DNA from 2 places in the Gordonia sp. CPCC 205333 genome. Region 1 is predicted to be linked to the other one. Evidence: riboswitches for the same ligand, from Rfam matches in the RefSeq annotation. Region 1 holds a riboswitch; the other holds the start of a gene.
What was found. A riboswitch is a leader RNA that binds a small molecule or an ion and turns the genes downstream of it on or off. The one in region 1 is predicted to bind cyclic di-AMP.

Region 1 (15,382 bases):
CCGCCGCGGCATCGGCGCCCGACCGATCGATTGGGATCTGCCCCGAGGCACTGAAGAACCAGCGCTGGAATGCTCCCTTGGCTCCGGTGCCGGTGAAATATTCACTCTTCGCCAGGAAATAGATTCGTCTGGGCACCATCAGCGGCAGGTAGAAACTGTCGACCACGGCGAGGTGATTACTGGCCAGGATGGCCGCACCGTCGGCCGGAATGTTTTCCAGCCCTTCGATTTTCGGCCGACCGATCAGCCGAAGGAACGGTCCCATCAACACGAACTTGAACAGCCAGTACCACGTCATTGTCTACTCCGCACCGCCTCGAAATATTGTCGGTTTCGGTCCTATCGCATGGGACCAGTCCCGTTGAGCACAAAGATTACTCTGTGGCTGTCCGGTGGACGCGACGAAGGCATTCCCCGTCGGTCGGTGAAGCGAACTCATGCCGATCCGGCCGCAACCGACAGCTGTTGACGAGCGACCTCTGCAGCACCGATGACGCCTGCGGATTCGCCGAGTTGCGTACCTCGAATGCGGGCGAGTTGGCGATGTCCCGCACCGGTAATCAAAGTTGCGTACTGTTCGCGCGCCTCGTCGAGATATAGGCCCGATGCCCGCCCAACGCCGCCAGCTATCACGATCAGGTCCGGATCGAAGATGTCCGCGATCATCGCCAGGCCCTGCGCCAGTGATCGACTGAAGAGTTCGAAGGCCCGCACGGCAACGGGATCGCCGTCGGCGGCTGCCGCCGCCACCCGGCGTCCGGTGACAGAACCAGGATCGGCGGCGAGGTCCGCCGCCAGTTGGCTACGGCCCCAATCGGCGTCGGCGACCAACTCGACGACAGTATCCACCAAAGCCGTTCCGCTGCAATACCTTTCCCAGCATCCTCGCTTGCCGCAGGCACACGGGCGCCCGTTCGGCACTACCGTGATGTGCCCCAATTCCGGTGCGACACCGAAACTTCCGCGATACAGCCTGCCGTCCAGCAACAAGCCAGCTCCGATACCGGTGCCGATGGCCACCACCAGTGAATTGTGTCCACGAGCTGCGGCTCCGAATCGGTATTCGGCCAATGCGGCCGCGTTGGCGTCATGTTCGGTGAACACCGGCAGTCCGATCCGCGCCGTCATATCCGCCGCGACCGCCGCCTCCCGCCACGGCAAATGCGGCGCGAACCGCACGACGTCACGTTCTGCGGTGAGGAAGCCCGCGATCGCCAAGCCGATGCCGGCGATCGACCACCGTGATGCGAGTTCGGCCGCCAGCCGCTCCAGGCAGTGTTCGAGCGCCTCGGTGGTAGACGGCGTGACTGCGCGCAATGTGTCGAGTAATTGCCCTCGCTCGTCGACGACCGCGGCGCGCACACTGGTACCACCAATGTCGATGCCTACCGTCAACCTGCTCATAGCCCGACCTTTCTACCCGAGAGGAGTCTGGTCAATCCGTGGCCGCGGGCTGATCGATCCGCACCGCGATCGACTGATACTGCTGCGGCGCACCGGCACCCGCATTGGCGGGTGATCCGCGCAGTGCCTTCGCTACAGCTTCTAGAACCGCGATCAGCGTAGCTATCAGTCGGGCGAGCAACTCACCGATTTCCCCAAGCAACGCCGAAATGTCACCGGATAGGTCATGACTGGCCACCCCGGCGCCAACGAGGTCGGGTGAACCCGCGAAAAGTCCGGCCAGATTGTCGATCTGGGTCGCCAAGCCAAGCAACAGCTCACGCATCAGATCTGGCGAATCGCCGCCCGTGCCAGTACCGCTCTGGTCACGCTCCTGCGTCATGGAGTCTCCCGTCTGTCCTGCCGGTCGGCGAGAATCTGTCTTCGCTGCGCCTATTCACGCTAGGTCTTACGCACCGACTTCTTCGATGCCGTCTTCTTCTGCTCCGGCTTTTGCGGCCATACCGCCGGATTCGGTGCGAACCGGATCCGCAGCACACCACTTTCCCAAGCCGCCTCAGTGACCACACATCGACGTAGCACAGACGGTAATCGTACCGGGTACCGAAATCCGCTCACCGTCACCAACAGGTCGTCGTCAGATCTGCCAAGACCCAGCCGGTCGGGTTCAGGCAGCGGTTGATGCCACCGCATCTCGTAGATCGCGTCCAGATCACTACCGGCGATGAGGTCCACCCGAGCCGCGGCGGAACCAAACGGACGTCCGCCCGGCGCCGATAGGGTGACACCCAGCTTGCGCAATCTGCCGCTACGATCAAGCGGGTCAACGACTTTCGGGACTGCCACGACGTCGATCGCATCGCCGGCAAGCGCTGCGATCCGCTCGTGGTCCGCGGCGTCACCGCCGCTGACGAATACCGTGCGCACCGGTAAACCCATCAATGCGGCCGACGCCAATTGTGCGGTCAATACCGCCATGCTTCGCGATCCGGCCCCGACAACTAGGTGGGCGGCGGTGGTATGCGGATCCGCGAGCAAAGCGGCGATATCGCGACAATCGCCGTCCAACTGATCGACAGCCGACGTTAGACGCGCCATCATCGGGCGCTCACTCGCCGCGGCCAGGCGCCGATGCCGAGGCCAGAGTCGGTTGAGTGCCTGACTGAGCACCGCGGGCGCACGCAACAGCGCCAACGGGTCACGCTGACCCGAACAGTCGACGATTACCGAAGTCCAACGGCCGCTGGTCGCCTCGTCGCGCACCCGACGGAGCAGGAGGAGGTCTTCGACGCCCGGTAACGAGATCAACTCGCCCGGCGCGACGGCGGCCAACGAGGACACCACCGGTAGAATCGGCCCGGCATGCGACTGCGTCATCGACAGCGCCTCGGCGAATTCGCCCCAGGTCTGCTCGGTGACGGCGAGCGGGTCCAGCTCAAGTAATGACAGGCTCGACGAAACCTCAACCGGCACAGCGGTTTTACTGTACACACCCAGCCGATTCGCGGTCTGCGAATGACGATCACACGTAATCAGCAAAGTATGGTCCGACGCTGATCGCCCGCTACTGCGCGGGCCTACCGCAGCAGCGGCGGCCACCACTGAAACCCCATCGCCGCCCGGTCCCAGCAGCAAGTGAATGGGCGTGAGATCGATCAGCCTTCAACTCTTTTCTTCAGGTCGTTGAGCGCGGTGTCGGTGATCGCCTTCTCCGCTCGCCGCTTCAGCGCACCGATCAGCGGCACGACTAGATCAACCATCAAATCGTAGGTGACTTTCGTCGATCCCGGAACTTGTTGCGCGAGACTGTATTTACCTCGCTGGTCCCGTTGTAGGTCACTGCTGACCAATTGCCAGGACACCGATCGGCCATCGGCGGCCCACTCATAGTCGAGTATGTAGGTGTCCTTGAGCACTCCGGCGTCGAGTACAAATCGCACCTGTTTGGCCGAACCGTCGTCCGCTGAGGAGATCACCTCGACCTCGCGGGCGGCCGACACCCACTCGGGATATTTCGCGAAGTCGGCGATCACTGCCATTACCTGATCGGCGTCGGCGTTGATGACGATTGACCGTTGTGTCGAGTCCCCGCTACTCGACGTCGAGCTATTTTCTGTCATCTACTTCTGCTCCCCTGCCGAAGTTGCGCTGACCGCGGGGTCACCTGGCTCCCGCCCCGCTTCCAGCCGTTGTTTCACATCGAATGACATCGCTTTGCCTGCCACCCGGCGTAGCCGATTCACCTCGGCGATCGCCTCGAATCGAGCACGGTCATCGACGGGCAGTGTGGCGGTGGGCTCCGCGTGTAAGTAGTAGTGCAGCACAAAACCGTCCATGACCGCCTCGCACCACAGTTCCATCGTTCCGGTGAGCGGCCCCTCGACGGTCCACCGCATTCCCTCGTGCCGACGATCCTCGGTTACCGTCAGGCGCAGATCGGGCCACCAGTTGCGCCACAGTCCCCGATCCGCGATCACCTCGGTCACCAATTCCGGTGCTGCGGCGACGAAGATCTCATCCGCCACCTGAATGCTCGTCACCGGTTTAGTGTCGCATGCGCGAGTACGCGCTCCCCAACGAGCCGGACCCGCAAAACGCCCGCATGCGATCGCGACCCGCATAAGCTGAACAAACACCTGCATATAACCTATTACTCGGCAGTATCCCCGGATTCACCCGTGAAAGGTTTGACGATGACCGAGTTCTCCGTCCCGGCCAAGTTCACTATCGCCGCTGACGCGAACTGCACAGATGTCATCTTCGACATCGCCGCGCAGGACCCCAACAAGACACTCTTCCGGGACAAGGTCGACGGCGAGTGGAAGCCGGTTTCCGCCGCCGAAGCGGCCGCGAGAATCACCGCACTCGCCAAGGGATTCATCGCCCAGGGCATCAAGCCGGGTGATCGCGTCGCACTGCTATCGCGGACTCGACTCGAGTGGGTACTGATCGATGTCGCGATCTGGTCGGCCGGTGCCATCCCGGTTCCGATCTACGATTCGTCCTCCGGCCCGCAAATCGATTGGATTCTGCAGGATTCGAAGGCCGTCGCGATCGTCGTCGAGGATGACGGCCAGCGCGCCATCATCGAAGATATCGGCAACCTCTCGAGTGTGAAAACCGTATACCAGATCGACAATGGCGCCGATGGCATCGTCGCCACCCTGACAGCAGCCGGAGCCGACATCCCCGATACCGATGTCGCCGCGCGGCGTGCCGGTGTCAAAGCAGGCGACCCGGCCACCCTCATCTACACCTCGGGTACCACTGGCCGTCCCAAGGGCTGCATGCTCACCCACGCCAATATGCTCAGCGAAATCGACGCCGTGCTCGAAGGCAATATGCGCACATTGCTCGGTCCGAGCAAGCGACTGCTCATGTTCCTGCCGCTCGCCCATGTGCTGGCCCGCGCGATCACCTACGTGGCCGTCAAAGCCGGTGTGGAAGTGGGATTCACCGCCGACACGCGCAATCTGCTCCCCGAGTTCGCGGCATTCCGGCCCTCGCTGATCTTGTCGGTGCCGCGCGTATTCGAGAAGGTCTACAACACCGCGCGGCAGAACGCACACAACGACGGCAAGGGCAAGATCTTCGACCTCGCCGCCGATACCGCGGTCGCCTACAGCCAGTCACTCGATACCGGCGGCGCTGGCCTTGGCCTCAAACTCAAACACACGGTCTTCGACAAACTCGTCTACAGCAAACTGCGCACCGCCCTCGGCGGCCGGTGCGAGTTGGCGATCTCCGGCGGCGCACCGCTCGGCGCGCGGCTCGGCCACTTCTTCCGCGGCGTCGGCGTTCCGGTGTACGAGGGCTACGGCCTCACCGAAACCACGGCGGCGTTCTCGGTGAACACACCAGGCGAGCACAGGGTCGGAAGTGTCGGGAAACCGTTGGCCGGCAACGCCGTTCGCATTGCCGACGACGGCGAGGTGCTGTTGTCGGGCGGTGTCGTCTTCGACGGTTACTGGCAGAACCCGGACGCGACCGCGGCTGCGCTGACCGACGGCTGGTTCCATACCGGCGACCTGGGCGCCGTCGACGCCGACGGTTTCCTATCTATCACCGGCCGCAAGAAGGAACTGATCGTGACCGCGGGCGGCAAGAATGTCTCACCCGCGGGGCTCGAGGATGTCATCCGAGCCAATGGTCTGGTGTCGCAGGCCATGGTCGTCGGCGACCAAAAGCCGTTCATCGGGGCATTGGTCACCATCGATCCCGAAGCCTTCCCCGGCTGGAAGGAACGCAACGGCAAGGATGCGTCGGCGACCGTCGCTGACCTGGCCGATGACCCGACCCTGCGCGCAGAGGTGCAAACAGCGATCGACGAGGCCAATAAGACCGTGTCGCACGCCGAGGCCATCAAGAAATTCCAGGTCCTGCCCACCGACTTCACCGAGGAGACCGGCGAGATGACGCCAACGCTGAAGGTGAAGCGAAATGTGGTGTCGGAGAAGTACGCCGACGCAATCGAAGCTCTCTACGCGAAGTAGAAGACGTCTGCGGGAGTTACAACAGCTCCCGCAGACGTGCCGCGATCTGCGCCCATCGCCACTGTCCGACGATCCATTCCCGGCCTGCGGCGCCCATCAGCCAGGCACGTTCGCGGTCGGCGAGGATCTCGACCACGCCATCGGCAACCGAGGCAACCGACCGCCCGTCGACAACCACTCCGGTCTGTCCCGCACGGACGGTTTCCGGTGCGCCGCCGGAAGATCCGGCGACCACCGGCACGCCGGTCGCCGATGCCTCCAGATAGACGATGCCCAGCCCCTCGACATCGAGACCTTTCCCGCGGGTGCGCGACGGCATCGCGAAAACGTCGGCGATGTTGTGATACGCGGCTAGTTCACTCGACGGCACCGACCCGGTGAAGATGATGTGCTCGGTCACCGGCGACGCTGCGGCCAGCTCGTGCAACGTATCCGCGTACGGCCCGCCGCCGACGATGACGAGCGTCGCGTCGGGGATGGACTCGCGGATAGTCGGCAACGCCTCGATCAACACGTCCTGCCCCTTGCGCGGAACCAACCGCGACAGGCACAGTATCGTCGGCTTATCGCCGAGTTCATGGCGGTCCCGAAGCCATTGTCGCGCAATAGGATCCGGAGTAAATCGGTCGATGTCGACGCCGGGCGGCAGATACTCCAGCGCCGCGCCGGCCCCGAAGGCTGAGGCAAACCGACCGCGCGTGTACTTGCTGACAAATGTCACCACGTCGGTCGTCTGACCGATCACTCGCAACACTTGCCGCGCGATCGGCAACATCGACCAGCCGACCTCATGACCGTGTGTCGACGCGATGATCCGGCGCGCGCCCGCTCTGCGCATGACCGGGGCCAACACCGCCAACGGCGCTGCCGCACCGAACCACACCGTGTCAATGTCATAGTCACGCACCAGCCGTGCCGCCCGACGAGCGACGAAGGGTGTCGGCAACATCAGCGTAGTCCGATGCCGCACAACGGTATACGCCGCGCGAGCATCGAAGTCCTGATGAGTCGTACCCCGCCATCGCGGCGCGTACACCACCACATTCTCCGGCGGCAGCAGGTCGACCAAGTTCTCCAGATACGACTGGATTCCACCGGGTCGCGGTGGAAAGTCGTTGGTAATCAACAAGGTTCGGGGCATCGCCCGCCCCGAGGACGAAGTCATCGAACCTGCTTGCGGAGCCAGTCCTGCCACTGCGCGACAAACTGTGCCCGCGACATGCGCAGGGTGTTCACAATCGCGAGGTCCTGCGCCTGAATCTTATCCGATCCAGCCACTCCGAGATACAACGCTTTGAGCCGGTCCAGACCGTACTTCTCCGCGACGAATGCCGACACCGACCACGCCGACTGGTATGCGACGAGCGCTGAATTCTGGTCGACGGCGAAGTCACGATCGTCGGGTAGCTGAGCAGGCATCTGACCGGACCGCAATTCGGCGGCGAGATTAGGCGCGACGTCGTCGAACCGTTGATAGGTTCCCTTGCGCCCCACAAACTCTGGCATTCCCTCGGTGATCCACAGCGGGGCGCCGGGAGCGGTAACACCGCGAACCGCGACATGGGTGAGCTCATGCCGCAGGACAACCGCGAGTGCGGGCGCGGGGAGCGTACGCGCCGTCGGCGTCAGCACCACCCGTTGTCCGGTTGCGGTCTTCTTCGCATTGTCGAGGTTCGCGTATATCGTCGCGGCCGCCGCCGCCCCGACCGGACTGTCCGCCGAAGCCAACCCGCTGAATTCTGCTGCGGTTCCGGTAGCGACCACAGCCGCGCGACGCGCCCACGACGATCCCCAGAAATTCGTCACCGCCACAACAGCTTCCGGAAGTTCGCTCGCGACTTTCGCAACGGCCGCATCGGTCCCTGGATAAGACAGGACGACCGAGTCGCCGCCCGAAGTCGCTACGTCGCGGACCCGCAGCCCGGGATAACTCCATAGCGTGGGGGCCGGCGCCTGCACGTCATCCAAAACGGTGGAATCACCGACGATCTTCCAATCGTCGTCGTAACGGGCCAGCGCGAGTGGAGTGCTCAACATAATGTCGTCCTCGGCCAGACCCGGTGACGACTCGCCGCCGAGAGCGTAGTTCAGCTTCACCGGAGCGAACCAGCTATCTGAGCTCCCTTGATCGTCGAGGCGATTTTGCAGCTCTCGCGGCACCACGAACTCAGCATCGGCACTTCCCAGCCAATACCGGAAAGTCTTGTAGCTCAGCACATTTCCACGTTTGGACGAGGCAGCCCCGGTCTCGGTCGTCGCCGTCCCGACATTCGCAGCCTCGGTATGCAGCGCGGCGCGGAAACGTGGCGTCGCCGATACATCGATCAACCCGTCGAGTTTCGCCACGTCGCCGCTCAGAAGTGCGTCGTTGAGCTTGCCGAGCAGCCTATTCACACCTTCGACACGTGTCGCTTCATAAACATTCGGCGGCGTCGCGGTCGAGGTTGATCCGGTAGTGGTCGATGTCGGCTCCCCCGACGACGAGCACCCCGTCACAATCAGGGTCGGCACCACGACAACGCCAACTACGCCGGGTAGCGCACGCATCAACAATGGCTTCAGTCGCCTACGAGACGCGTGGCGACCTGTCGAAGGAGGGGTCATTAAGCGCTAAGCGTACCGGCGCGCAGATTGAAACGGTCCAGCCTTGTCGAGCGGAACAACCTTCACCGGTACTCCGAACGTAGAGGCGTGAATGACGTATCCGTCTCCCACGTACATTCCGACATGATGGGCGTCGGAGTAATAGATGATCAGATCCCCGGGCTGAAGTTTGTCCCGGCTGATCGAGGTGCCACCACCCTGCTGGGCTTCGCTGGATCGCGGCAGCGTCTGGCCGGCCTGCTTGTAGGCCCACACCATCAGACCCGAACAGTCGAAGGAACTCGGACCGGTTGCGCCCCACACGTAGGGATCGCCGATTCGAGTCAGCGCGGCTTGTACCGCGACCAGCGCGGCCGAGGTGCCTTTGGGAACCAGCCGTGGATCGAAGTCGAACTTCGGCCCACGCAGTTCAGCCAACTGCTGACCGGTCATCGACTCGTAGATCGCGCGAATCCGCACGGCCTGGAGATTGAGATTCGCGCGCTGCACCTGCAATTGACTGCGCGTCTTCTCAACAGCTGCGATCGCGGTGGTCGCCGTGGTGGCCGAATCATCCGCGGCCTTCTTCGCGGCGAGGGTCTTCTGACGCGAGGATTTCAAGTTCCGTAGATCCGACGCCGACTGACGGGAGACCAATTCCAGGCCGGACATCTGGTCGAGCAGGTTTTGCGGCGAGTCGCTGACCAGGACCGCGTAGAGCCGGTTGATCTTGGCACCCCGATAGCTGGCGCGAACCACTTTGTTGACCCGTTTGCGCACGGCGTCCAAGTTCTTCTGCGAAATGTCCAGCGAGCGTTGGGCATTGGAGGATGCGAGGCGAGCGGCGGTAAGCGCCTTGCGCTGCTTCGTGTATTCGAGCTGCGCATTGTGCATCGACTCGGCCGACTTCTCCGCATCGACGCTCAGTTTGCGATAGTTCACCAGCAACCGATCAGCGGTCTGCACGGGTGCGGCGGACACTGGGACGGCCAGTCCAGCCGATGCCAGGCCGGCAATGACAACAAGCACAGTCACCAGGATTGTTCTCAGGATGCGCACCGCGCGATACTCCTCTGCCCCATTCGTATGACGAAGTTGGGCGGACCGCACACTATCGGCCGGTCCGCCCAAACGATTCGTCAAGATCGCAACTACTTAGCTCGCGATGGGCTCAGTAGCGACGGACGCCGGTCAATGCCCACTCCTTGACGGGTGCCTTGCGAACCGGCACTCCCTCGGTCGAGGAATGAACAAACATACCGTTGCCCGCGTAGATACCGGCGTGGCTGCCGCCGTTGAAGATTAGGACGTCGCCCGGCTTGGCATCTTTGTAGGCCACCGCACGGCCGCCGCCGAGCTGACCGTAGGAGTCGCGCGGGATGGTCTTGCCAGCTTGCTTGTACGAGTAGTAGACCAGGCCCGAGCAGTCGAATGCGTTCGGTCCGGCCGAACCGTAGACGTAAGGCGAACCGATCTTGGACTCGGCCGTCGCGAGGACGCGAACGCCGGTGTCCTGTCGGAGCAGCGGCGCGATCCGCTGGCCCGGACGGAACTGAGCCGGAACCTGATTCTGATTCAGGCCGGGCACGTTGAATGTGCCGACGTTGGGGATCGCCACCTTGGCGGGCGCGGGCGCCTGCTTCTTGGCAGCTGGCTTGGCATGTGGCGCCAGGAGCGCCTTACCCAGAGCCGGGAAGTCGATTGTGTTGTTCGGCATCGGCGCAGGCGCTGGGGCCGCAAACGCGGAACCTGCGGAAGCCGCGAGCGAGCCGACGGCAATCGACCCAGCGATCACGGCACCTTTGGCTACCTTGGCACCACGGCCAGGCTGTTCCAAACGATGTTTGGCCACGAAGAGTGTTCTCCTTTGTTCTCCCTACCGCCTACCGAGTTAGCTGTCGGGTTCGGGCTGGAAGATCGCCCTACGCGTCGCGCCGACTATGTCGTCGCGCCGCGACTCACCCCAATCGGACTATGCCGAATAAAGTGGTTCCCCGGCTCACTCTTGCGAGTGACTAAGCGGTGATATCCGCGGACCACTTCGAGTTCGAAGCGGGACGTTCCGCAAATGTCTCAGAAAGGTTACGAAACTTTCCGGGCGCTGTCCAACAAGGCGCGTAACCACGTTGTGGCGTGTCAGATCAGCTGGCTCGCAGAATTCGCAGATGCTTGCGCTCAACACCGTCCTGACGTGCCGCGATAGCGCTTCTTGCGAATGATGCATCGCGTGTCGATACCATCGAAGCAGCACTGAACGCGTCGATCGCCGCGAGTAACTCGTAGTCGTCGACCGGCCCTGAACTCACTATCGCCATCTGCTGGTCTGCTGTTACATCGTCGCTGCTCACCGGGTCGAAGAGCAGTTGCATCATGCAGCCGTCACAAGCCACTTGACGTGCCGGGCAGGTCTCGCAATCGATCTTCATTCTGTGATCTCCATCTCATCGCACATGCGATTGGTTGGTTTCCTGGCAATTCGGTGTTCATCACCCGATACCTCGCGGTAATCGGGACCTGATGGTGAACCTGAACTGGAGACTAGAACCGACCCCCGACAACCCTTCAAAATCACACCCGCCACAGCAGTCACAGGGGGCACGCCGGACCCTGATGTCAGTGGGTCGAACTAATGTTCGCGACGTGGAACAGCTGACTTTCGCCGACAGCGGCTTACCGGCCGTCGGAATGCCGATGCCGGACACAACTCGCAGTGGTCGCGCCGGTAGCCGTCCGATGCCTACCGAAGCTGAATTGATCGCCGCCGTATACGGCGGAATCGACCAGCCCTTGTTCGAGACACCGATCGTCGTGGTCGACTTGGAGACCACCGGCGGTGCGAGCACCGACGCGATTACCGAGATCGGCGCGGTACGGATTCAGCGCGGCGAGGTCGTCGGAGAATTCGCCACCCTGGTCGACCCCGGCCGCGAGATTCCGCCGCAGATCGTCACTCTCACCGGCATTACCTCAGCGATGGTCACGGCGGCACCCACCATCGAGTCCGTGCTGCCATCCTTCTTCGAATTCGCCCGCGGCGCGGTGCTCGTCGCACATAACGCCCGATTCGACACCGGCTTCCTACGTCGGGGGGCGCAGGCACTTCATCTCGACTGGCCGTTCGCGGCAACGCTGTGCACCGTGGCGATGGCCCGCCGCATCCTCAGCCGAGACGAAGCTCCAACCGTCAAACTCGCCGCACTCGCCGATCTCTTCGACGTCGCGACCCGCCCCACCCACCGCGCCCTCGACGACGCACGCGCAACAGTCGAAGTCTTCTACCGATTACTCGAACGCATCGGCAACAAGGGCGTGCATACCTACCGGGAACTACTCGACTATCTGCCGCGTACCACCCCGGCACAACGCGCCAAACGTCACCTCGCCGCTACGCTGCCGCGACGCGCAGGCGTCTACCTCTTCCGCGGCCCGGGTGAGGAAGTCCTCTATGTCGGAACCGCCGTCGATCTCCGTCGCCGCGTCTCCTCGTATTTCACCGGCGCCGAAACGCGTCCCAGGATGTCGGAAATGGTCGCATTGGCCGTCCGCGTCGACCACGTCGAATGCGCACACGGATTAGAAGCCGGTGTCCGTGAGCTTCGACTGCTCGCCGCTCATCGCCCCGCGTACAACCGCCGATCCACACAGCCACACAAGGGCTGGTGGATCGTCCTGACCGCCGAGAGATTCCCGCGCCTGCGCGTCAGTCGCACGCCGGAGGAAAACTGTATCGGCCCCATCGCCAATCGGACGGTGGCACAGTCAGTCGCTGACCACCTCTCATCGGCAGCCCAATTGCGCACGTGCACAACGCGTTTGGGATCAAAAACCACACACCACTGGTGTCGGACGGATGCGGCGGCGCGGGCCGTCGGCGGGTGTCGTGCGGCCAGCTCAGTTCCGCAAACACTCCCGGACTATCTCCCGCGGGTCGCAGCAATACACGCTTTGTTCACCGGAGCCTCGGATGAGCTTCTGATCGCACTACGAGATCAGATGATCGACTACGCGACAGCCGAAATGTTCGAGACCGCGACGCGACACCGCGACCGCCTCACGGCGACGATCGACGCGTTGTCACGTTGTCAGCGCCTGCAGTCCCTGTGCATGATCGCCGAGATCGTCGTCGCGCGGCCGGACGGCAAGGGCGGCTGGGAGTTTGCCGTCGTGCGACACGGCCGGTTGGCGAATGCGGGAGTCGCGCGGCAAGGTACCGCTCCCATGGCAATCGTCGACGCACTCGTCAGCTCTGCCCAGACGGTGAGCGCCGAGTGCGGTCCATTATGCGGAGCCCCCGCGGAGGAGGCTGCTCTCATCTATCGCTGGATCATCGAGCCGGGGACTCGAATAGTGGCCGCCAGTGACGCGCTGAGCCTCCCGACCCGCGCCGCGTGCCGATGGGAGGAATGGCTGGTGACCGCCCGGGGTGCCCGTGCCAGCCCAACCACGCGACCACACCGGATACGCTGATGCCATGATCACCGCCATCGTGCTCATTTCGGCCGACGTCCACCACATCCCCGAGACCGCACAGGCGGTAGCCGAAATTCCCGGCGTCACCGAGGTGTACTCATGTGCGGGCGATGTCGATCTGATCGCCAAGTTGCGGGTACGCGACCATGAGCAGATCGCCGAGGTCGTCACCAATCAGATCAACCGGATATCGGGCGTTACCCACACCGCGACCCATATCGCCTTCCGCAGCTACGCCAGCGCAGATACCGAAGCAACCTTCTCACTCGGCGAATAGATCAGACGCCTCAGCGATTGGTCAGTACGATCCAGTCGTCGAGTAGCTTGGTCACCGCACCGGAGTCGATCGCCGCCGCCGCCCGCACCATTCCCGCGCGCAGCGCATCGGTGAGCGCGGGACCGGAGAGCGGACCGGTCTGTTCGGCTGCGACGATCGCTCCCGCGGAATTCAGCAATACCGCCTCGCGCACCGGACCGCGTGCACCGGCGAACAACTCCCGCGCGACCCCGGCGTTCACCGTGGCGTCGCCGCCTCGCAGCGCGGACAGTTCGACAATCTCGATATCCAGATCCCGCGGGTCAACTGTCGACACGGTTACCGAGCCATCGACGACCTGCCACACTGTCGACGTGCCCGTGGTCGTCAATTCGTCGAGGCCGTCATCGCCGCGAACCACCAGCACGGAATTTCCCCGTTCGGCGAAGGTCTGCGCCAATACCGGAGCCAACTCACCAAAAGCGCAGCCGATCAGTCCGGCATGGGGCGAGGCTGGATTGGTAAGTGGCCCAAGGACATTGAAGACCGTAGGGATGCCAATCTCTTTACGCGGCGGGCCGGTGAAACGGTAAGCGGGATGAAACGCGGCCGCGAAACAGAACCCAATGCCCAATTCTTCGACAGACTGCTCAACTTGCGCGGCGGACTGATCGATCTTCACGCCGAGCGCCTCCAATACGTCGGCGCCACCACTCTTCGACGACGACGCGCGGTTACCGTGTTTCACTACGGCCAGCCCACTCGCGGCGACAACCAGCGACGACATCGTCGAAATATTGACCGTATGCGATCGGTCGCCCCCGGTTCCGACGATGTCGACGGCCGGCCTCGACACCTCGACCAGGGTCGCGTGCGACAACATCGACTCAGCCAATCCGCGCAACTCAGCCGGCGCGGCCCCCTTCATCTTCACCGCAACGGCAAAGGCCGCGATCTGGGCACTGGTGGCCGAGTCAGTCATGATCTCATTCATGGCCCAACGCGCCTGCTCGACGTCCAGATCGTGGCCGTCGGCCACCGATCCGAGTATCTGCGGCCAGGTGAACTGTTCGGATGCAGAGGCGGTCACCCCAAAGAGACTAGTCGTGACACGCCGAACGCCCTGCTTGGCACCCCTTCTACCTGGGTCGAGTCATTTTCTTCGACCAATTTCCCGACCCCGGTGGTCACTGCTTACTACGAACCGTCATACTTTCATCTGTGACTAGCGCTGCAGGTACCCAAGGAACGGCCATCACGGCGCGGGTGCACTCGCTGAACCGTCCCAATATGGTCAGCGTCGGCACAATCGTGTGGCTCTCCAGTGAGTTGATGTTCTTCGCCGGACTTTTCGCGATGTACTTCGTCGCCCGAGCGAATTCCAACGTCGGTTGGCCACCCGAGCCGACCGAATTGAATCTCGGCTTGGCGATCCCGGTTACGACAGTGTTGATCCTGTCATCGGTGACCTGCCAGATGGGCGTTTTCGCCGCTGAGCGGGGCGATGTTTTCGGTCTACGCCGTTGGTACATCCTGACCTTCCTCATGGGCGCCTTCTTCGTCGCTGGTCAGGCATACGAGTACTACCACCTGGTCCACGAGGGCACGACCCTCTCGTCCAGCGCGTACGGGTCGACCTTCTATATGGCGACCGGCTTCCACGGCATGCACGTCATCGGCGGTCTCGTCGCCTTTATCTTCCTGCTGGTCCGCACCAAGCTGTCGAAGTTCACCCCGGCCCAGGCGACTGCCGCGATCGTCGTGTCCTACTACTGGCACTTCGTCGACATCGTCTGGATCGGTCTGTTCGTCACGATCTATTTCATTCGCTGACGAACCACCCCAAGACTTACAGCCCCAGTTATTCAAATCCGTCCGCATAGAGAGACACAGATGAGCTCATCTCCACCGCGACAGTCGGATGACGCGACCGACACCGACGTTAAGGGAGCCCGCAGCGCCCGCTCCCGACGTAAACTGCGTCGTCGTGCCAGCGGCGCGATCCTGCTGATGCTCGGCCTCGTCGCCGCAGGCGTCATCGCTTCGGTGCTCACCCCCAAGCCGCAGGTCGCCACCGCCGATCCGAGCAACGCATCGCTGATCAGTGACGGCAAGCAGTTGTACGACACGTCCTGTATCACCTGCCACGGCGCGAACCTGCAGGGTGTAACCGACC
Region 2 (15,382 bases), on a different contig from region 1:
TTGCGTGAGGATCGGCACCGAGCCTAAGGACGGCAAGGTCGAGGTCTTCAAAGCCAGCTGCGATACCAGCGGCGATCTGACGTTCATCGCAGCATCGGTGGTGCCGGCCGGACAGGAGTGTGCGGATCAGAACTACTCGCATATCACCTTCGACAATGATTCCGAAAAACTCTGCGTGGCATCGAATTTCGCGGCCGACACGTGCTACCAGATTCCGACCGCCGGTAGCGCGACGCTAGCCGACTATCGGCGCATCGAGTGTTCCGCGACACCGAAAACCGGGACCACCGCCTATCGCGTGGTCAGTCGCACCGAGGGCACGGCAACCTGCCCGGCCGGCCAGCAGGCCGTCAACTATGCGCAGCCGAAGCCACTCGGATTCTGCCTGGAAGCGGCTGCCTGACCCTTACGTCTGTTCGCCGATCGCCGGCCCCAGTAGGTCGTCGGCGTCGGTGATCCGGTAGGCGTATCCCTGCTCGGCGAGGAAGCGTTGACGATGCGCCGCGTAGTCGGCGTCGAGGGTATCTCGCGACACCACCGAATAGAAATGTGCTTGTCCGCCATCGCGTTTCGGCCGTAGCAGTCGCCCGAGTCGCTGTGCCTCTTCCTGGCGCGACCCGAAGGTGCCCGACACCTGCACGGCGACCGATGCCTCGGGGAGATCGATGGAGAAGTTCGCCACCTTCGACACCACCAAGGTCTGGATCTCGCCGGAGCGGAACTGATCGAAGAGGACTTCCCGGTCCCTATTCTTCGTCGAACCCTGAATCACCGGCGCGCCCAACGCTTCTCCGAGTTCTTCCAGCTGATCGATATACGCGCCGATAACGAGGGTCGGCGCGCCACGGTGTCGGTCGAGGATCGCTTTGACGACGTTGACCTTGGTATGCGCCGTCGAGCACAACTTGTACTTCTCCTCCGGCTCGGCCACCGCGTATTGGAGGCGTTCGTCGTCGGTGAGTGTTACCCGGACCTCGACACAATCTGCCGGCGCGATCCAGCCTTGTGCCTCAATATCTTTCCACGGAGCGTCATACCGCTTCGGGCCGATCAGGCTGAATACATCGCCCTCGCGCCCGTCCTCGCGGACGAGTGTCGCGGTGAGTCCGAGTCGACGTCGGGACTGTAGATCGGCGGTCATTCGAAACACCGGCGCGGGCAGCAGATGCACCTCGTCGTAGATGATCAGCCCCCAGTCGCGAGAGTCGAAGAGATCGAGATTCTTGTACTCGCCCTTCGATTTTCGGGTCATCACCTGATAGGTGGCGATGGTCACCGGACGAATCTCCTTGCGCTCACCGGAGTATTCGCCGATCTCCTCCTCGGTCAGCGATGTCCGGGCGATCAATTCCCGCTTCCACTGCCGGCCGGCAACGGTATTGGTCACCAGGATCAACGTCGTCGCCGAGGCTTGCGCCATCGCCGCCGCGCCGACCATCGTCTTACCTGCACCGCAGGGCAATACGACGACGCCGGAGCCGCCAGCCCAGAACGATTCGGCGGCCAGCGCCTGGTAGTCGCGCAGATGCCAGTCGTCCTGTGCCAGGGCGATCGGATGCGCTTCGCCGTCGACATATCCCGCCAGATCTTCCGCCGGCCACCCCACCTTGAGCAAAATCTGTTTGAGACGTCCGCGCTCGGATGGATGTACGACCACGGTGTCGTCGTCCAGGCGTTCGCCGAGCATCGGCGCCACCTTCTTGTGCCGCAGGATTTCCTCCAACACGGCGCGATCGAAGCTGACCAGGGTCAGACCGTGCGCGGGATGTTTGACCAGTTGGAGTCGACCGAAGCGGCCCATCGTATCGACGACATCCATCAGCAGCGGTTGTGGTACCGCGTACCGCGAGAAGGTGACCAGTGCGTCCACCACCTGCTCAGCGTCGTGGCCGGCAGCGCGCGCGTTCCACAACGCGAGCGGGGTCACCCGGTAGGTGTGTACGTGCTCGGGTGCGCGTTCGAGTTCGGCGAACGGGGCGATCGCGGCACGGGCGGCGCCGGCGTCGGCATGATCCACCTCCAGTAGGAGAGTCTTATCCGATTGCACGATCAAGGGTCCATCAGTCACCCGATCCATTGTCCAGGTGTGCGGCGATGTTGTCAGGTGAGGGTCCTCACCGATCTCCGACGAGGGCCCCACGCACCTACTTCTCGTCGAGTAATTCGATGCTGGTCACCCGGTGTAGCGAGAAATGCTGCTCCTCGTCGGTGGCGACGTCGGCGGCGACGAGTTGCCCCGCGCCGAGCAACCGTGGCCGAACGATATGCCGGCTCGCTCCACCGTGTGCGTCGACATAGTCGATGCGCAACTGTCGGGCGGTGCGTAGTGCCAATTGGATCAGCGCTACGGCCGATTCGCCGCTACCGCTCGCCCGTACCGGCGCTGATGCTTTACGCGGTGTCGCACTCGCCCGGTCGGCCGACCGAATCCGCGACACGATCTGCTTGAGTTGCGCGGGCGTCGGAGCTGGGCGCCGCGGATCGGACTGCCGGGGGGCGCGGGTGTCGCGGATCCGGCTGCCTTGCGGCCGCAAGTCGACCAGGGCGCCGGAGGAATCCTCACCGGCTGGAGTGAATCCCGCACTGCGCAACTCGTCGATGACGTCGCGCACCGATGCGCCCGACACTGCGACCGTTGGTGCCAGTGCCCGCAGCGCGAGCGCTTCGGCGGCGTTGCTGCGCAACACTTCTGCCATCGTCGCGGGGTCCTCGCAGCGGACGAATGCCGACGCGATGCCGACGCGCAGGCTGCCATGACGTCGTGCGACATCCTCGATCAGATAACTCAATGCCTGAGGGACCGGCGTCGACGAGTGGGTGGTGAACATCGCGATCAGTTCGGCCCCGCTGCGGCCGGCGTCAAGTGCTCGCCGCACGCTCGCTTCGGTGACGCGGTAAACCGAAGCGGCACCGCCGGATTCGAGGTCAGCGACCAGTTCGACCTGATCCGCGAGTTCATGTGTCATCGGTCCGGGCACGACCAGGGTGAGGTCGGCCTGGGTGAGGAAGTGGTCCACCGGTTTCGGTAGGGAGATGTCGATAGCCGACGAGATCGCCGCATCGGACTCGGCGGGTGGCGCGATGAGCGCGGCCCGTCCGACGCTGCTCAGCGCGTTATGTGCGACCAGCCCCAATTCCGTTGCCTCCCTGATATTTTCGGATATCAGGGCTCGGGTGAACTGGCGGAGCCGACGGGGATGGCGCCAGAGTAGATAGGCGGTGAGATCGTCGATCGACACGCTTGTGCCCGGCAACGCTTCGCTCAGCGCGGTCAGAATCGTCATCCGCAGGGCGGCGGCCTGGCCGTCGTAGACCTCGGTCGACAATGCGGGTAATGCGTTGCCGTCGCGGTCGGGTTGGCCGACCAGCCAGGCGCGGCGAGGCATCCGGAGCCAGGTGGCGAGCAACGCCTGCCACTGGCGTTCGGTGCTTTGGCGTAGCCACCCATCGGCCGCATGCGTTGGCGCCCAGGCGAAATCATCGGCGCCGACCGCGGGCGTCGGATCGGGATATCCGGCGTCAACGAATCGCAGATAGCCGAGCAGTTCGATGATCAGTCCGACGCGGGTCAATGACAGGCCGGTGGACTTGGCGAGGCGACGCAACTCACGAATACCCATCGCGCCCGATCGCAGTACGGCGGCCGGAGTCTCGCCGAGCAGGTGAAGCAGCAGCGTCGAATGGCGGATGAGTTCGAGGGCTTCGCCACCGGCCGCGGCGTCGACGTCGACGAGAGTGAATCGAGACTCCTCGCCGGTCGGCGTCAACGACGGGGCGCGTAAGTCATCGAGGCGCAGCAGTGGCTCGTGGCGCAGTAACTGGCGGACCACCGGCACGATTTCCACGGTCTGGTCGTCGATGCGGGCCAGCATGCCAGCCGCCAGCAGCGTCGGGACCGGGAGAGACGGGTCGCTACCTGGAGCGGCGTCGCGGCTGCGGCCCAGCGGTGGTCCCTGTGACAGTGTCGTGAGAAGTGCGGTCTGCGGCTGCGGGAGCTGATCGAGTTCGGCACGCCATTGCTGCGGGGTACGCGTGGCCGTCGGCGCGGTGATATGCCGTCCCTGCCACGGCATTGCCGAGGGTGCATGGGCAGGTGCGACGAGCCGTCGGCCGTCGGTCCACAACAACGCCCGTTCGGTCAGCAGCGTGATTCGCTCGGCGATGTCGGCTGGTTCGGCCCGGCCGGTCAGCGCCTTGGCAACCGCGGCCGGCGTCGGGGGTTTGTCGGCGGTGGCCACCACGTCGAGGACGGCTACCGCGAGGAGATCCAGCGATTCCCCGGCCAGCGTGATCGACGCCGCCGACAGCGCGCGTTGGGCCAGTACCCCGGTGCCCTGCGGCGGTGGTGAGGCGAGGTCGGGACGGGCGGCCAGGAGAAGGGCCAGCTCGTCGTCGGAGCGGTCGGCTAGTTCGATGGCGAGCGACTTCGGCGTCATCGAATGACCGCCACCGACCGCTTCACACTCATTCGATCAACCTTACTTACCGAGCGCATGGCACAATAACCGACGTGGCTGATAAGGAACCTGCAGCAGCGGCTGCCAAGAGTAAATATGTCGACAACGGCTGGCCGAACACCGATGGCGAGCATGCCGTCTCGGAATTCGCCGCCAACGTATCGGGTGCGTTGTCTCCGTTCGGGAGTACGGAATTCCCGCTCCCGGTTGAGGATCTGCCGTTTGTGCAGTCCAAGACGGTTGTCAACAGGTAGAAGAATTGGAGAAGGGCCCTGCACGGGTGAAAACCTCGTGCAGGGCCCTTTGTCTTTGGGGCGCTAGGCCGTTCAGGGGAGGGGCAGCAGCGACTTGTTCTTGTTGTAGAAGTCGAGCTGGCCCTTGTCGAGCTGGTAGCCGCTGTTCTTCGCAGCTGTCCACAGGTTCTTCACCGCCGGGTCAACGGTGCCCTTCTTGCCCGCGGTGGTGAGAGCGTCGTCAACCTGCTTCTTCACCTCGGTGGTGTCCTTGGCGTTGGGAGCAGTCTTCAGCGAATTCTGCGGCGCGGCCTTGTCGGTCTTCGGGGTCTTCAGGTTCGACGGCGCGGTGGTCGGAGCGTCGCGCTTGGTCGGGCCCGAGAGAACTCCGCCGCAGGTCGGCCATGCGCCGTTGCCCTGCGTCGCGAGAACGCGCTCGGCGATGGCGATCTGCTGTTCGCGAGTCGCCTGATCCGCCGAGGGGGCGTACTGGGTGCCGCCGTGGGCGGCCCAGGTGCTCGGGCTGAACTGGAGGCCACCCTGGTAGCCGTTGCCGGTGTTGATCGCCCAGTTACCGCCGGACTCGCAGGCAGCGACCTGATTCCACTCGGAATCGGTGGCGGCGCTGGCGTTACCGGCCGAGAGCATCGCCGCTCCGCCGCCGAGGACGGCTCCGGTGAGGGCGACCTTGGCGAAGGTCTTGGTGGTTGTGGTGGAGGTCGGCTTGCGATGACGTCCGGACATAGTGGTATTCCTCTCTCCACGCGCCTACGAAGTCAGCTGTCGGGTTCGAGCGAGAGGTTGCCCGGCCCCACGTGCGGCTGGAAGCCGTTTGCGGAGCTACACCCCAAGGATCTGTCGTAACGTTTGGGCGTTACCCATGCGATACATCAGAACCGGGTCTCAGGGGAGAATGGGTCCCCCGTCCTTGTTCCTGAATTGCAGTTGTGCGACCCAGCTGGCGGAACAAGGCTCGGCGCGGCCAGCTGATTCGTTTTTAGGTTTGGGTGACAACCTGGCTGGTGGTCGCTTTGAACCCTACGGGTTCATAGCGGGTGGATCACCCCAGCGGCGCAAGTGATTTTTAAGGGTGTTTCCCCGGGTGCGGCGTCGTCTGAACGTCTTACCTGCTCACGCCAGTGATGCCCCGTTTGTAGCCGATCCGTTATGCAGTCGTTATGTGACAAACGTCACAGGCATTAGGTGGCTTGCGACACGCGCTTGCGGACTTCCAGCGAGCGGAATGTGCTCGCGTGAAACACAAGTGGTTCGACGCCGGGGTCGGCATGCAGGGCGTCGATGCGCAACAGGACGAGTGTGTGATCGCCCGCGGGGATCTCGTTGTACAGGCTGCACGAGAGCGACGCGGCCGCAGCCGGGATGAAGACGGCTTCGGAACCCGCGTGCAGGGGATCGATGTCGTCGAATCGATGCTCGGCCGGACCGGCCAGCTGTTTGCACAAGTCAGCCTGATCGCTGGAGAACACACTGACTCCGATCGAGGTGACGCCGCGCAACCTTGGCCATGTTGTCGACGTGTTCTGCACGCAGAGCGAGACCAGCGGCGGGTCCAGTGAGACTGTGCTGAACGCGCTCGCGGCCATCCCGACCAGCTCACCGTCGAGCCGACAACACACTGCGACGACGCCAGACGGGAAGGCGCTGTATGCCTGTCGGAGACTTGTGCCGTCAGTGGTGGGGGTCAGGGAAAGTTGAGTCGAATCTGCGGTCATGCCGAACGCCGTTTCTTGTCGGTGGGTTTTGTAGAGCGACCCGTCACGACTGTTGCGATCAGTGCGATCACAAGTCCGACGGGGGCACACATCGTGAGTACGTAGACGAGGGTTGGTGCGGTCCGACCGTCGGCGACGAGCGGCGTCACGAACAACGCGACTATCGCTACCAGCCCGATCGCAAAGATCGCGATGGAAAGTTGCAGCAATCGGTTGGAGCGGTCGGAGCGCATGAAATCAACGGTAGTGCACGCGTATGCGGCAGTCGGCCAGCGAGACAGTCGATGCGTAAACCGGGGTGACCGGAGTGGACGACGTTGGATAGACTGGTCGCAACAACACGCGCCTTTGCTCATTGTCATGGGTCAGGGCGCGTTTGTCGTGAAGGTCCCGCAGGCCAATTGAACTGCGGGAGTGATCAAGCACAGATTAAGGGTGAGCACAGTGCCTACCGGCAAGGTGAAGTGGTACGACACGGACAAGGGTTTCGGCTTCTTGTCGCAGCAAGACGGCGAGGACGTATACGTCCGCTCGTCGGCGTTGCCGGAGGGTGTTGACGGGTTAAAGCCCGGTCAGCGCGTTGAGTTCGGGATGGCGGCGGGCCGTCGTGGACCGCAGGCACTCACCGTGACGATTCTGGAGTCGGCGCCCAGCGTCGTCAAGAACAGTCGCGACGCCGCGCGCAAAGAAGCTGCGGTCAAGCGGCATTCGCCAGACGAATTGCACGGCATGGTCGCGGATCTGATCACGCTCTTCGAGAGCAAGGTGCAGCCTGACCTTCGGCAGGGCCGCTACCCGGATCGCAAGACGGCACAACGTATTTCCGAGGTGGTGCGGGCCGTGGCCCGCGAACTCGAACACTAGGCATCGAATAGACCCGATACCGACCGTCGAGCAGATTACTGTTCGGCGGTCGGTCTCTTTGGCGTGGTATCGGCGGCGAGGAACCCGCGGACCACGAATCCCTGCGGGCTCTCGATCGCCGACGGCGCCTGCACTTCGATATTGATCAAGGTGCGTTCAACCGTCGATCGCAGTGCAACGGTGAATTGCGTATTACTGGGGTAGATGGGCTCATCGCGCACGATGCCGTTGGGTGTGTAGTACTCGGCGATCAATGCCCACGGGCTGTCCGCGATATCCGCCGATACCGAAACGAGCGCCGTTTGCCCGACGTTGACCGGTACATGTGACTTTGTCCGGGTCGCCTTGCTACGTAGTGGCGGATCGCAGTCACGCATCAGGACATCGCACCAGACGATCGGATACACCCGCGTCAACTCGTCGCCGACGGCGATCTGCAGATAGGGCCGGTGATCAGATTCGGTCTGATGTGCCAACAGTGCCGCACCGCCGACGACGATCGCACCGAACAGCGCGACGACGGCCGCGAGAATAGCCAGGATCTTCTTTTCTGCGGCGGTGAAATTCACGATCGTCCTCGATGTGGCGGTAGGTCTGTCGGCCCGGGCTGGTGCGCGCGCGTCGGTGCCGACGTCGGGCCGGGGTGGCGAGCAGGGGTATCGCCAGCCACGCGCTGATGTGGAGCCTCCGGCGGTCGGGGCGCCTGCGTGCGAGCGCGCTGCACATGCGGCGGTAGGTCGATGCCGCCGGTCGGCTGCGCGATGTCGGGACGCTTACCGCCGAATCCGGGGATCATCGTGCTTCCCCTGGTGGTCAGCACCGTCTGCAAAAGTCCGATTGCCAACAATACGGCGACCACACCGAAGCCGACTTTCAGGTTCGACGGCAGGAGTACGCCAAGGGAAGCGCCAAGCACCCAGGACAATTGCAGGACCGTCTCGGACCGTCCGAACGCGGAGGCCCGCGACTCTTCGGGGAGATCGGTCTGGATCGATGAATCCAGACATACCTTGCCGATCGCACTGGTTCCCGATGCGACCAATGCCGCGACAGCAGCGACCACCACGCTGCCGAAAACTGTTGCGAGGACAGTCACCGCGAAACACGATGCCGTTGCCCACACGACGATGGCCGGCGGATTCTTGAGTTGTAGTCGGGTGCCGACTCCATTGCCGATGAGATTGCCAACGCCGGCCGCGCCGCCCACCGCGCCGAGCATGAGCAGCTGAGCCCAACTGGAGTCGCCACTCTGATTGGATTTCGCATAGAACGCGATGAACAACGTCAGGAATCCGGTAAGTATTCGGATGGTGCCGTTACCCCATAGTCCGGCGACGACTTTGCGGCCGAGTGGCTGGCGCATCGTTCGCGCAATCGCATTGGCGGTGAGCTTTGTCTTGCCCTCGCCGGTACCGGTCCGTTGTCGGGGTGCTGTCGCGGCAGGTTCACCGTGGTAGGTGATCGTCGTGGGGATCTCGCCCTCGGTGCTCTCTACCCATTTGGGGATCCGCATACACAGGTACGCGCCGGCGCAGGCGACGACCGCCAGCCACAGCAATGCGCCGGGAATGTGGATCGGCAGTGCCTTGGCCAGCAATAATTCGAAGATTCCGGCAACCGCGCCGCCAATGAGGGTGCCGCCGATCAAGCCGAATGTGGTCAGTCGGGAGTTGACGCGCACGAGGTCGATGGTCGGCGGCAAAACACGGGGTGTGACCGCAGATTTCAGCACACCGAACGATTTGGATAGCACCAGCAGGCCAAGTGCGCAGGGGTAGAGCACCCACGGGTCGTAGGACACCTGACCGCTGACGCTGTCCCAGGTGTAATTCGAGATGATGAGCAGGGCGAGTATTACTCGGACACCGAACGTTGCTGCCATCGCGATCCGACGACCGTGCTGCAGCTTGTCCAGTAGTGGGCCGATCAGCGGCGCGATCAGCGCGAATGGCGCGATGGTGAGCAGTAGATATAGCCCGACGCCGGTTTTGGATTCACCCGATGCCGCGGCGAAGAACAGGGTGTTGGCCAGCGCAACCGTCATCGCGGCGTCGACCGCGGCATTCGCGATGACCGGCAGGGTCAGCGCGGTCAGCCCGGACCGATCCGCGCCGTCCGCGGTCACCGCCTGATGAATCTTGCCGATACCCCGGTTAGTCAGTTCACGACCGCGGGCAGCGGCGACGCGGGTGACCGTGATCTTCTTTGGCCCGCCCGCCGCGCTCTGCTTGGCGGTGTTCGGCATTGCCGGCGTCGAATGAACCTGTTCGGTGGTCTCATCGAGCGGCGGCAGGTGCGGATTATGCGTTCGCGGCGTGCGGTAGGCGTTGCGATCAGATGGCGAACGACGCTCGGCCGCGTCATGTTCGGCCGGAGCCGGACGACGCCCACGGGTGGCACGCGTCGGGGCGTCCGGCGGATAGTTCGCCGCTCCCGGATGCTGATTGGGCCGTCCCCGCCCATTGCGTGCGTTCACAGAAGTCAATTGTTCCCTATTCCACTGACAAGGGGGCGTTGCCCCACGGTTCCCCGGCGATCCGATGGTGCGATCGGCAGGTGCGATGTGCCTTTCCCGGGCGGATATTGCACACTGGATGGCGTGAGTTCTGTGTTGGAGAATGACCGGTTGAGCGCGGCTGTCGATGTTGCGCGCGATGCGCTGATCGCCGACGGCCAACGGCCGGGAGACCATCTCGCGTCGACGGTCGAGGGGGACTGCGCTGTCGCCCACTACTTCGCCGCCGATGTTCCGGGGTATCAGGGCTGGCAGTGGTGTGTCGTGGTGGCCGGTGTTCCCGGCTCCGACGACGTCACGGTCAGCGAGGTCGCACTCCTACCCAGCGACGGTGCGCTGCTCGCGCCGAGTTGGATTCCGTGGATCGAGCGCATCCGGTCCGGCGATATGTCGCCAGGTGATCTGCTCGCCGCGCCGGCCGACGATCCGCGATTGGTGCCCAATCAGATCGATAGCGGCGACGAATTCCGGTTCGAGTCCGAGCAGACCGATCCTGACGATATCGCTTCTGTCGCCGGTGAACTCGGCTTGGGTCGCAAGCGAGTACTCAGCGCGGCCGGTCGTGCCGACACCGCGCAACGCTGGTTCGACGGTGGCTTCGGTCCCCATTCGGAGATGGCGACCTCGGCTCGTTACCACTGTGCCAGTTGTGGGTTCTACGCACCGCTGGCCGGCTCGCTGCGCGCGGCGTTCGGTGCGTGTACCAATGAGTACGCCGCTGACGGACATATCGTCTCGGCCGAATACGGTTGTGGCGCACATTCGGATGTCGTCGGCCCGTCCGGCGAGGGTTCGCCTGCTTTCGACGCATATGATGACGGCGTAGTCGAGATCGTCGCCGATGCCACAGCCGGCGCGTCCTAGCGTCGTCGGGTGGCCGACTCCGCGCTAGCTGCCGACCCGTTTGGCCTTGCGGCACTTCGGGATTCAACCCTGTCGGCCTGGCGTTCCTCACCGACCCGCCTCGCGGAAGATAGTGCGACCGAGCATGATCTGGTAGCTATCGGCTATCGCGATCGGTTGTTTATCGAACTGGCGGCGAACGCCGCCGATGCCGCGACCGCCGCGGGTATCGAAGGGCGAGTGAGCGTTTGGCTCGACGATGAGCGCACCCTGGTCGTCGCCAACACGGGCGAGGCGCTGAGTGCGCAGGGCGTCGCCTCACTACTCGCCGTGCGAGTATCGCCGAAACATTCCCAGAATAGGGATTCCGCGGCAGTGGTCGGGCGCTTCGGCGTCGGGTTCTCGGCGGTCGCCACTGTCGCCGACACGGTTGAAATACGTTCGGGCAGTGGATCGATCGTCTTCGACCGACGACGTGCCGCGCGTGGTGCCGACGCCGCGGACGCTCCCTTACTGCGAATGGCCTGGCCGATCGATACGCACCCGCCCGCTGGGTTCGACACCGCAGTGGTACTGCGCCTCCGCGACGACGTCGATGCCGCGGTATTACTCAACGCTATGTCGTCGAGTGTTGCCGATCTACTGCTGGAACTTCCTGCGCTGGAACAGATCTCGGTGGGGGATCGGACCGTTATCCGACGCCGGATCACTCTGGCGAGCGGAATTGATGAGATCATACTTGATGCGGGACAAGGGGATACGCGACACTGGCTCCAGTCAACGGCGCCGCCCGACCAGACCGATGGCGCACCGGGCACCCGTTGGCTGATCGAAATCGTCGACGATGTGCCTCATCCCTACGTCAATGACTTTCTGCGCGCGCCAACTGAGACCGACATCGAATTGTCGTTGCCGGCCCGATGTATCGCCTCGGTCGCGGTCACACCGGATCGTCGGCAGTTGTATCCGGGGACTGATATCGGCGTGGCCGCAGCGGGTTTCGTTGAGTTGGTTCGTGCGATCGGGCCGGCGCATCGAGCGCTGCTCATACCTGCCGGAGGACTCGCCCGCAATGACATCGATGCGGCATTGCGCGACGCGATCACCACCGCACTGCGAGCGAAACGGTGGGTGCCGCGGGCGCATGTCGCCGACGGTGAGGATCTCGACATCGCCGGCGCGGTGGCATTGGTATTCCCCGATATGTCAACCGATCTGGGCGATCTGATCGGGCAGGTCCTCGCTGACCTCGTCGCCCCCGAACTGTCCGAGACCCGCTTGTTGGCGCGGCTGCGTACGGTTGGTGCCACCGCGATCTCGCTCGCCGATCTGGCGGCCGAACTCGCGTCGGTACAACAGGCGCCGGGCTGGTGGCAGCGAGTGTATGAGGCGCTGTCGCCGTATGTCAGCTCCGCGCACGACGTCGAAGAACTCGGCGCCCTGCCTATTCCGCGTTCCGATGGGCGGATGAATTTCGGTGCGCGCGGCCTGTTTCTGTCGGCGCCTGGGGTGGCGGGCGGCAGCTGGTTGCCAACCGTCGATGACGCTGCGGTCCATCCGCTGCTGGAAAGGTTAGGGGCACTGCCGGTTTCGGTATCAGAGATGTTGTCAGCGGATTCGCTGCGCAGTGCGGTCGAGGCCCTCGACGACGCCTTCGACGACGTGGACTTTGATGACACCGCCGATCTGCTGGCCGCCGATGTGTTGGCGCTGATCGCCGCAGACCCCGCTGCCGACATCCCGAAATGGCTGGCGGGCCTACCGATTCGCGATGCCGACGGCGAACTGGCGAGAGCTGACGAACTGCTCTTGCCGGATAGTCCACTGGCCCAAGTGCTGGTGGCCGATTCACCCTTCGGGATGGTCGACGAGGAACTTGTCGCTCGACACGGCGTCGAGGCTCTGCGACGACTCGGCGTCGGGTGGGGGTTCTGTCTACTCCACGACGACCTGCCGACCGGCCCTGACCATGATCTGCCTGATGAAGATCGCTGGTGGGACGAATTGGCGGCACCTCCCGCCGAACTGTGGGCGGTCCGTGATCTAGATCTGGTGGCCGAGGACCGCTGGCGCGATGCGTTGCGATTGTTGGCGGCCGACCCGGATATCGCGGCGACTTTGGTGGACGCTGACGGCTACACCTGTTGGTGGCTAAGAACTTTCGCCCGGATTGATGGTCGCAAGTTGGCGTGCTGGCGTGCGCCGGGGGAGGTCGACCTCGACGAAGTCCTCGATGTGCTCGATCACCCGAACGCCGACTCGTTCGCTAGCGCGTTGGCGCAGGTACCGGTGCACGCGAAGGCTACCGCGCTCGCCATCGTCGAAGCCCTCGGCGATCGTACGCGAACGATTTCTCCCGGGAAGTCAATCGGAGCGTATTCGGCTCTGGCACAAGCGCTTTACGATGGGATCGTCACTATCGACGATCTGGCCGAGCTGTCCGATCCGGGTGCCGTGCGCGCCTTTGACGGAACGGTCGTGGGAGAGACCGCACTGGTCGTCGATCAGCCGTGGTTGCTTCAGGTCGCGCCGCCGACGGGTGTGGTCGTGGTCGGCATTCCGGTGGAGCCGACGGCTGCGGAGGCGATCGCCGATGCCTTCGACCTGCGGCTGGCGTCGGAGGGACTCGACACGGAGATCGCCGAGCCGGGGACGGTCGCCACCTGGTCATCCAGTGTCGAGGCACTGTCGTTCGCCGCCCAACGAAGTCAACCGGTCCTGCGTGGCGAGGTGCGGTTGCATGATCGCCTGACGGTGCGGGTTCGTGATGACGATTCCACCCGTGACGTCGACGTTTCCTGGTGGATCGACAGCGCGGGGGTGACACATCTCCAGCGCTTTACTATGATGTCCTAGTTAATTCAAACTAACTGGAGGCCGGGATGCCCGTTGAACGCCTACTTCCCAGCGACGAAGCACACGCACTGATCGAGTTGACCCGCGACATCGCCGACAAGCGAATGGCACCGATCGTCGACGCACATGAAAAATCCGAGACCTATCCCGAGGGGCTGTTCGCCGAACTCGGCGCCGCTGGACTGTTGGGCCTGCCATACCCAACCGAATGGGACGGCGGGGGGCAAAGCTACGAGGTGTACCTACAGGTTCTGGAGGAATTGGGCGCGCGTTGGGCTGCCGTCGCGGTGGCGGTCAGCGTGCACGGGTTGGCCTGTCACCCATTGTTCTCCTTCGGAACCGATGAGCAGAAGCAGCGATGGCTGCCGGATATGTTGAATGGCAAGCTGATTGGCGCGTACAGCCTGTCCGAGCCGCAAGCGGGCTCGGACGCGGCCGCAGTGGCGTGCAAGGCTACCGCCGTCGAGGGCGGCTACTCGATCAACGGCACCAAGGCGTGGATCACCCACGGCGGCATTGCTGATCAGTACAACGTGTTCGCGCGGACCGGCGAGGCGCGGTCGTCTAAGGGGGTGTCGTGCTTCCTCGTCGCTCGCGACACCGAAGGACTGTCCTTCGGCAAACCCGAGGAGAAGATGGGGCTGCATGCGGTACCGACGACGTCGGCGACCTATGAGAATGCGTTCATCTCGGCAGATCGCCTGCTCGGATCTGAAGGTGACGGGTTGCGAATCGCCTTCTCCGCCTTGGATTCCGGCCGTCTGGGTATCGCCGCGGTGGCAACCGGGATCGCGCAATCGGCCCTGGACGAGGCAGTCGCATATGCGAAGGAGCGAGAAGCTTTCGGCCGCAAGATCATCGACCATCAGGGCTTGAGCTTTCTGCTCGCCGACATGGCTGCCGCCGTCGACTCCGCGCGCGCCACCTACCTCGACGCCGCCCGCCGCCGCGACGCGGGGATGGACTACTCGCGAGCCGCGGCCACCGCGAAACTCGTTGCCACCGACGCCGCGATGAAAGTGACAACCGATGCGGTGCAGGTACTCGGCGGCTACGGCTATACCCGCGACTTCCGCGTCGAACGGCTGATGCGTGAGGCGAAGATCACCCAGATCTTCGAGGGCACCAATCAGATTCAGCGTCTGGTCATCGGACGATCGCTGGCGAAGTGATTCGGTGACCGCGTGATCCTCGAACAGACCAGCGTCGACGTCGACGTATACCGATGGGTGACCGAACGACGCGGGGAACCGTGGATCACCTTGTCACATACGGTGACTTTCCTGGGCAACACGATTCCGTTGACGATCATCGTCGTAGCGGTCGTCATCGGATTGTCGATCCGGCGTCACTACGCGACGGCGGTTCTCGTCGGCGCGGGATCACTATCGGGATATCTGCTGATGGTCGCGCTCAAGGCGATCTTCGGCCGCGAGCGTCCGCCGGAACCCGACCGTCTCATCGATATCGGTAACCACTCGTTCCCGTCTGGACATTCGATGATGAGCGCGGTGTGTTATGGACTTTTCGCGGTAGCCGCGTTCCATCTGAGTAGTTGGGTGCGCGAACATCGGTGGATCATCGGCACCGCGCCGGCGCTCGCGGTGTTGATCGGTGTCAGTCGCATCTATCTCGGTGTCCATTGGCTGACCGATGTGCTGGCGGGCTGGGGCATCGGCGCACTCTGGGTGGCGCTGTGTCTGGTGATCTGGAGATGGTGGCGGTCGAGGCTGCCCGGCGGTGAAGCCGAACCGGTTTAGGGGCTACTCCAGGCCTTCCTGGGCGCCTTTCGAGCCGCGACGTGCTCCAGCGCGCTGAACGACGAAGATCGTCGTGCCGAGAACGCCAACCGCCAGGCCAACCCAGCAGACCCGTAACAGT

Region 2: it holds a riboswitch for cyclic di-AMP, as region 1 does, so the genes downstream of both, AAFP29_RS17625 (transglycosylase family protein) here and AAFP29_RS18800 (C40 family peptidase) in region 1, are expected to answer to the same signal.

Annotation. Positions count from the first base shown of each region.
Region 1 covers NZ_JBCLVI010000005.1:192,882-208,263, forward strand. Annotated here, with positions in the region: gene AAFP29_RS18750 (lysophospholipid acyltransferase family protein) at 1-298, opposite strand, end outside; gene AAFP29_RS18755 (ROK family protein) at 436-1,404, opposite strand; gene AAFP29_RS18760 (hypothetical protein) at 1,436-1,786, opposite strand; gene AAFP29_RS18765 (ArsA-related P-loop ATPase) at 1,846-3,039, opposite strand; gene AAFP29_RS18770 (SRPBCC family protein) at 3,060-3,524, opposite strand; gene AAFP29_RS18775 (hypothetical protein) at 3,525-3,944, opposite strand; gene AAFP29_RS18780 (AMP-dependent synthetase/ligase) at 4,098-5,897, shown strand; gene AAFP29_RS18785 (glycosyltransferase family 4 protein) at 5,914-7,038, opposite strand; gene AAFP29_RS18790 (hypothetical protein) at 7,059-8,444, opposite strand; gene AAFP29_RS18795 (NlpC/P60 family protein) at 8,508-9,533, opposite strand; gene AAFP29_RS18800 (C40 family peptidase) at 9,652-10,332, opposite strand; cyclic di-AMP (ydaO/yuaA leader) riboswitch at 10,346-10,512, opposite strand; gene AAFP29_RS18805 (hypothetical protein) at 10,622-10,906, opposite strand; gene AAFP29_RS18810 (DEDD exonuclease domain-containing protein) at 11,091-12,947, shown strand; gene AAFP29_RS18815 (Lrp/AsnC family transcriptional regulator) at 12,952-13,227, shown strand; gene trpD (anthranilate phosphoribosyltransferase) at 13,238-14,296, opposite strand; gene AAFP29_RS18825 (cytochrome c oxidase subunit 3) at 14,428-15,039, shown strand; gene AAFP29_RS18830 (c-type cytochrome) at 15,100-15,382, shown strand, end outside.
Region 2 covers NZ_JBCLVI010000004.1:652,717-668,098, reverse strand. Annotated here, with positions in the region: gene AAFP29_RS17645 (hypothetical protein) at 1-403, shown strand, start outside; gene AAFP29_RS17640 (DNA repair helicase XPB) at 407-2,068, opposite strand; gene AAFP29_RS17635 (helicase-associated domain-containing protein) at 2,145-4,436, opposite strand; gene AAFP29_RS17630 (hypothetical protein) at 4,511-4,711, shown strand; gene AAFP29_RS17625 (transglycosylase family protein) at 4,784-5,434, opposite strand; cyclic di-AMP (ydaO/yuaA leader) riboswitch at 5,440-5,652, opposite strand; gene AAFP29_RS17620 (flavin reductase family protein) at 5,890-6,423, opposite strand; gene AAFP29_RS17615 (hypothetical protein) at 6,420-6,656, opposite strand; gene AAFP29_RS17610 (cold-shock protein) at 6,868-7,287, shown strand; gene AAFP29_RS17605 (DUF2771 family protein) at 7,323-7,856, opposite strand; gene AAFP29_RS17600 (MFS transporter) at 7,853-9,772, opposite strand; gene AAFP29_RS17595 (DUF3027 domain-containing protein) at 9,896-10,666, shown strand; gene AAFP29_RS17590 (sacsin N-terminal ATP-binding-like domain-containing protein) at 10,676-13,501, shown strand; gene AAFP29_RS17585 (acyl-CoA dehydrogenase family protein) at 13,528-14,673, shown strand; gene AAFP29_RS17580 (phosphatase PAP2 family protein) at 14,686-15,261, shown strand; gene AAFP29_RS17575 (DUF2530 domain-containing protein) at 15,265-15,382, opposite strand, start outside.